One region of the Dietzia cercidiphylli genome, then DNA from elsewhere that is predicted to be linked to it. Evidence: riboswitches for the same ligand, from Rfam matches in the RefSeq annotation. Region 1 holds a riboswitch; the other holds the start of a gene.
What was found. A riboswitch is a leader RNA that binds a small molecule or an ion and turns the genes downstream of it on or off. The one in region 1 is predicted to bind cyclic di-AMP.
Positions count from the first base shown of each region.

Region 2: linked by a shared signal. The riboswitch ahead of ABD250_RS06420 (transglycosylase family protein) and the one ahead of ABD250_RS08635 (NlpC/P60 family protein) in region 1 are both predicted to bind cyclic di-AMP.

Region 1 covers NZ_BAAAQG010000007.1:496,210-499,410, reverse strand. The annotation lists gene ABD250_RS08640 (NlpC/P60 family protein) at 1-968, opposite strand, end outside; gene ABD250_RS08635 (NlpC/P60 family protein) at 1,132-1,746, opposite strand; cyclic di-AMP (ydaO/yuaA leader) riboswitch at 1,760-1,908, opposite strand; gene ABD250_RS08630 (hypothetical protein) at 1,989-2,198, opposite strand; gene ABD250_RS08625 (exonuclease domain-containing protein) at 2,388-3,201, shown strand, end outside.
Region 2 covers NZ_BAAAQG010000007.1:30,841-34,041, forward strand. The annotation lists gene ABD250_RS06410 (helicase-associated domain-containing protein) at 1-321, opposite strand, end outside; gene ABD250_RS06415 (hypothetical protein) at 424-621, shown strand; gene ABD250_RS06420 (transglycosylase family protein) at 762-1,385, opposite strand; cyclic di-AMP (ydaO/yuaA leader) riboswitch at 1,397-1,553, opposite strand; gene ABD250_RS06425 (hypothetical protein) at 1,732-2,013, opposite strand; gene ABD250_RS06430 (cold-shock protein) at 2,135-2,536, shown strand; gene ABD250_RS06435 (DUF2771 family protein) at 2,546-3,055, opposite strand; gene ABD250_RS06440 (MFS transporter) at 3,052-3,201, opposite strand, start outside.

The DNA of each region.
Region 1 (3,201 bases):
ATGACGAGGTCGCCCGGTTGGATGTCGGCCATCGCGACGGGTGCGCCCGACACCGCCTGCGCCTGACTCGACCGCGGTAGCGTCTTCCCCTCCTGCGCGTACGCCCACACCATGAGTCCCGAGCAGTCGAACTCCTCCGCGCCGGTCGCCCCCCAGGAGTACGGGGAACCGAGCCGGGTGAGAGCCACCTTCAGCGCCGCGGTGTTGACGCCGTCGACAGCCGGGGCGACGTAACCGGGCGGGACCAAAGGGCCGCCGGCCCAGACTGCACGCTGCGCGTCCGAGAGGGCGTCGACACGACGTCTCACCTCATCGATCCGCGCCCGCATCTCCTCCGAGCGCCGGTCGAGCTCATCCGCCCGACCCTGTGCGTCCCGGGCCGAGGCCCGCGCGATCTCCGATGCCACGTCCGCGTCCCTGCGGAGGCGGGCGGCCTCAGCCGAGGCGGCACGCGAGGCGTCCAGGGCGCTGGTGGTGGTGCCGGACAGCCGCTGCAGCGTTCCGAGCCGGTCGACCAGGTCGCGGGGACTCTCGGCGAGGACGGCGGCCCGTGTCGCCCCGGTGTCGCCCCCGCGATAGCGCACGGTCGCGAGTCGATCCACCAGGGACTGGTCGCGCGAGGCACCGGCGTCGGCGACCACGGCGAGCCCGGCGGCGACCCCGGCCTCGCGTTCGCGTCGTTCCCGTTCGGCGTCGGCCCGCTCGAGTTCCGCGCGCGCCAGATGGAGCTCCTCACCGAGCGCTCCGGCCTCCGCGGACAACCTCGCCAGCTCCGCCAGGTCCTCACCGGGTGCGTCATCCGTCGAATCGACACCGGCCCGTGCGGTGCTCTGCCCCGGGCCCCCCGCCTGCGCCGGCCCCACCACCCGGGTGGGGTCCGCGGTCTGAGCCGACACCGTCACGACCCCGGAACTCAGGACAACGAGAGCGGCCACGATGAGGGCGACCGGCCGGGCTCTGGGGGTCATGGGCAATTGTGACACTCTCGGATCGCTGTTCAGTGACGAGCGGAACGCGGCGGGGGCACCGTCAGACTCCGTTGCCGAGATGGTACAGACGACGAACCCCGCCGGTACCGGTTACGTGACCGGCGTTCGGCGGGGTTCGCGGACGTGCGTGGTGCGAGACGGCTCAGTAGTAGCGGGTCGCACCGTAGAACGGCATGGAGTCCACCGGCGCGTAGCTCACAGAGGTGCCGGAGTACGGGGCATGGACGACCTGGCCGTTGCCGGCGTAGATCCCCACGTGGCTGGCGCCGCTGTAGAAGGCGACGATGTCCCCGGGCTGCAGGTCGGCCTTGGAGACCTGGGTCCCGCCGCCGATCTGGGCCTGGCTGGTGCGCGGGATGGAGATTCCCGCCTCCTTGTACGCCCACGAGGTCAGGCCCGAGCAGTCGAACGAGTTGGGGCCGGTGGCGCCCCAGACGTACGGCGAACCGACGCGGGTGCTGGCGGCGTCGAGGATGCGCTGACCGGTGGAGATCTGCGGCGCCGGGGCGGCGAACTCGACGGGGGCCGCCTGTGCGGCGGCGGCCTGGGCCAGGCCGGCCGGGAGGGCGATGCCCTCAGGGAGGTCGACGGTGACCTGTGCGGGCACACCGGGCAGACGCAGCTCGACGGGGACGTCGACGGTCACCGGCGCGGCGGCCGCGGTCCCGGCGCCGGCGATGGCGGCTCCGGCCGCGAGCAGTCCTGCGGTGGCGACACGACGCCCGGTCGAGTTGGCCTTGATGCTGTGGGCTCCCACGAGAGTGATTTCCTCTTTCTTCCTGGACACCGACCGGGTTAGCTGACGGGTTCGGACACGGAAGTCTGTCCTACGCCCGGACCTCTCGGCCCTCGGGCGATTCACCCCAGTGGAACGTGGTTCCCCGGTGCACCGTGGTTGGCGCTTTGGTGGTGACCCCGGCCCCCCACCGGCGGGCGGGTGATGACTTCCGAGGTCTCGAAAAGGTTACGAAACCATCTCGTCGAAGTCCAGTCCATCCGCTAGGCGGCCGTCTCCGAGGCCATGATCTCGACCGTCGAGACCATTCCGAGCTCCATGAGCACCTCGATCGCCGAACGCACCTCCGGCTCCAGGACGTACCCACACGACTCCTCGGAAAGCGCGTCCACCTGCGACTCTCCGGCCAGGAGCACCGAGACGACGCAGTCCTCACACCGGCGCGGGCGGGCCGGGCACCGTGAGCAGTCCATCGAGAACATGATCTACATCACACTCCGTCCTGGGCGTGTTGCCCATTCGTTACCGGGCCGCGATCTACGGCTCGAGGCCGACCGTAACGGCGGGGTACGACATCCCCCTCCGCGGCGGCGGGCCGCACCCGGCCTCCGCCACGACCGTCCGCCCCGCCACTGTCGGACCGGGTCGCTACCGTCGGCACCATGCCCACTCCCCCGACGCGAGAGCCGGTCCGCACGCCCGGGCCCCAGGGGGTCCAGGCGGCGTTCGACGAACTCGAACCGATGCTCTCCGAGGTGACGTTCGTCGTGGTCGACCTGGAGACCACCGGCACCCGACCGGGGACGGACGAGATCACCGAGATCGGCGCGGTCCGCGTACGGGGCGGCGAGGTCCGGGCTGAGCTGTCCACGTTCGTCGCCATCGACGGTGCCCTGCCGGGGCACATCAGCAGGCTCACCGGTATCGACCCCGGCGACCTCGTCGGGGCGCCCACCCTCGGAGAGGTGATGGCGACGTTCCTGGAGTTCTCCCGCGGCGCCGTCCTGGTCGCCCACAACGCCCGGTTCGACCTCGGTTTCCTCCGGGCGGCTGCCGTCTCCACCGACCATCAGTGGCCGGATCCCCCGTCGATCTGCACGCTCGCCCTGGCACGTCGGATTCTCCACCGTGGCGAGACCCGCGGACACCGTCTCGGTGAACTCGCCGCCCATCTGGGATCCACCGTCGAGCCCAACCACCGGGCGCTCCAGGACGCCCGCGCCACCGTCGACGTCCTCCACGCCCTGATCTCCAGGGTCGGGGACTGCGGGGTGGCCACCCTCACCGAGCTCCGGTCGTACGACGGCCGCCTCGCCCCCGAGGTACTGCGCCGCGCCGCGCTGACCGAAGCGCTCACCACCGGTCCCGGCGTCTACCTCTTCCGTGACGGGTCGGGGGGCGCCCTGTACGTGGGGTCATCCGTGTCGGTGCGGCGGAGGGCCCGTTCCTACTATTCCGGAGCCGACTCGCGCAGCA
Region 2 (3,201 bases), 470 kb from region 1:
GAACGCCGGGTCGTCGTCGTCGACACCGAGGCGGCCCGACACCGCACCGATCGGCACCGGGCCGGAATCGGCCCCGAGCGCGGCGGCGGTGGCCAGCACGAGGAGGTCGGGCCACGTCAGGGTGCCCATCGCGCGCGCTGTCGACGCCGGCAACCGCAGGCGGGAGGCGAGCACGCCGAGCGAGGCCGGTGGAGGGGAGGCCACGTCCGCGCGCAGCTCGCACAGTCGCACCAGGGTGTCGTCGGACAGGCCGGCCAGCCAGGCGGGGAAGTCGGGTTCACCGCTGGTGGGGTGTCGGGGCGTGGTGCGCGAGGTCGACATATCCGTACCAGCCTAGTGAGATCCGGCCGGCGGTGAGTATCGGCGGCGGGGGTATCCGACCCGGTTGCTGACGGATCGGGCTCGAGGTGAGAGACTGACCACGTGGCTGCCAAGAAACTGACCTACGACAACCCGGGATGGCCCGACGACTCGTTCGGCGAGCACCCGGTGACCGAACTAGCTGCGCTCGTGGCGGGGGGGCTGTCGCCCTTCGGGCAGGAGATCTTCCCCCTGCCGCAGGAGCGCCTGAACTACGTCCACCCGGAGACCGTGGTCAACACGTCCGTGCCGACGCGCTGACCTCCCCGCACGCCGTGGGCACACGGTGTAGCTCGCACGGTGTAGCTCGCACGGTGTAGCTCGCACGGTGTAGACGCGAGAACGGGCCGCCACCCCCTTCAGGGAGTGGCGGCCCGTTCTCGCGTTCGGGTCGACCGGGGTCAGTTGGCCAGGTAGGTGGCGAAGAACCCGTCCACGGCGGTCTGGTTCTCGGCGTAGGCGGCGTCGACGAGATCCTTGTTGGCCTGGTATCCGTCCGTGATCGGCAGCGCGAGACCGCGACCCTCGGCGAACGCGGTGAGCGTCGCGACGTGCTCGGCGGCCGAGACGGCCTCCGGAGCGGCCGGCGCGACCGGGGCGGCCGGCGCGGGGGCGGGCTGGGCCACGTCGCGGGGCGTCGGGGCGGAGTTCAGGCCGAGCTTGGCGGAGCAGGCGGGCCATGCTCCCCAGCCCTGACCGGCGAGGGTCTTCTCGGCGATGGCGATCTGCTGCTCGCGGGTCGCCTGGTTGGCGGTCGGCGCGTACTGGGTGCCGCCGTAGGCCGCCCAGGTGCTCGGCGAGAACTGCAGCCCGCCGTGGTAGCCGTTGCCCGTGTTGATCCCCCAGTTGCCGCCGGCCTCACACTGGGCCAGACGGTCCCAGTCGGAGTCCGGGGCCGCGTTGGCGGCCGGGGCGAGGGCGAGCCCCGCGGCGGAGAACGCGGTGCCCGCGAGGACGACCTTCACCGCCGTCCTGGGCGCGGAGGCGGTGGCGGCAGCGCGGTGGCGTCCGGTGTTCGAGGTCATATACGCGTCAGTCCTTTTCACTCTGTGCCTACGGGGTGAGCTGTCGGGTTCGGACGGGTGCGCCCGGCCGCCTGCGGCGGCTTGACCCCAAGGCGACCTGTGGTCGCCGGCCCGAGGTGGGCCCTGATCGGGTCCCCCGTCCCCGCCCGGTAACGGTCAATGTCGCATCGGCCGCAGGGCGGGGTTCGGTGGTGCGTCCGATGCCAACTCGCTGACGAGTCTGCCCCGAACAGTAGCGGCTTGATGCCGGATCGTCACCATTCTGAGATAAAACCAGGTCACACAGGAGGGCGGGAGGTGACGTTATCGGCTTGTTACCTGGAACTTCGCCAGAGGGTGGGTTCCGTCACACCCTGGGCGGCCGGGAGCCGAGAATCGCGTACAGCAGCCCCAGGAGGAACCCGACCGGGGTGAACACCATCGCGCCGAGGTACAGGAAGGTCGGCGCGTCCCGATCCAGGACGAACGGGGTCAGTGCGGCGAGGACGGTGAACACCACACCGACGGCGAAGACGACCAGCGCCGCGATGAACAGGCCGCGGCGTCTGGGCCGGACCGGGGCGGGCTCGGCCGCGTGGGGTGCCCAGGGGTCGGGGTCGTCGGCTGGGGGTCGGGCGTCGGAGGTCACACGGGGGAGGCTACCGGCCCGGCGGGGGCGCCGGGCCACCGCCTCGGCGAGGGTAGTCTCGAGTCATTCGTGGTGGATGTCGGTCGCACGTGTGCGCGATCGTGTGGAGAGGTGGTTCGCGGTGCCCAGTGGCAGGGTCAAGTGGTACGACGCGGAGAAGGGTTTCGGTTTCCTGTCCCACGAGGGCGGGGAGGACGTCTACGTCCGGTCGGACGCGCTCCCCGACGGGGTGGACACGCTACGGCCCCGCCAGCGCGTGGAGTTCGACATGGTCTCCGGTCGGCGTGGCCCTCAGGCTCTGCGGGTGGTCGTCCACGAGGAGCCCACCGTCGTGCAGGACCGTGCCCCCCGCGGCGGCCCACGGCACTCGCCCGATGAGCTGCACGGGATGGTCGAGGACATGATCAAGGTCCTCGAGACGACCGTCCAACCCGAGTTGCGGCGCGGCCACCGTCCCGACCACAAGGTGTCGGGTCGCGTGGCGTCGGTGCTCCGCGCCGTCGCCCGCGAACTGGACGCGTGACCCGCCGGCTCAGTCCGCGTAGGTGATCCCGACGGACCACTCGCCGCTGAGGATCGTCTCGGAGCCGTCCGCCGCGTAGACCAGGGCGACCGCGCGGAGCGCCAGTCCTTCGATCCGTCCCTCGTCAGGGAGGGTGACCGGGATGAGTAGTTCGCCGGGGCCGTCGGGTTCGAGGGTGTATTCGCGGAACCCGTCCGCGCGGATCTCGTAGACGTCGAGCGTGGCGCGGCGCAGTTCCACCGGCAGCCGCACCGTGAGGGTGTGTTCACCGGTGACCGTGAACTCACCCACCGGGTTGGTGTAGCTCGTGCCGTCGAGGTCCGTCGCGGCGAACGGCAGTACCTCCACGTGGTCGCGGTCGGTGGCGACGGTGATCGCCGGCACCGCCCCGTGACGTGAGGCGGAGCCCTGCCACGCTCCGACGATCGCGGCGACCATGATGATCACCCACGCCAGGATCGCCCAGGTGACTGGGCGGACGCGGGTGCCGGACGCGGGGGCATCGCTGTAAGAGCTCACTCCTCCATTCTGCCGAGCAGGCGCGCGCCGAATGCACGGGGGTCACGTGGCGCTCCGGGGAACCTGGGTCGGTTGCCGCCGAGCCCCGGTACCAGGGTGGACCCGCGCGCGGTCAGGAGCGACTGGCCGAACAGCAGGGCGCCCAC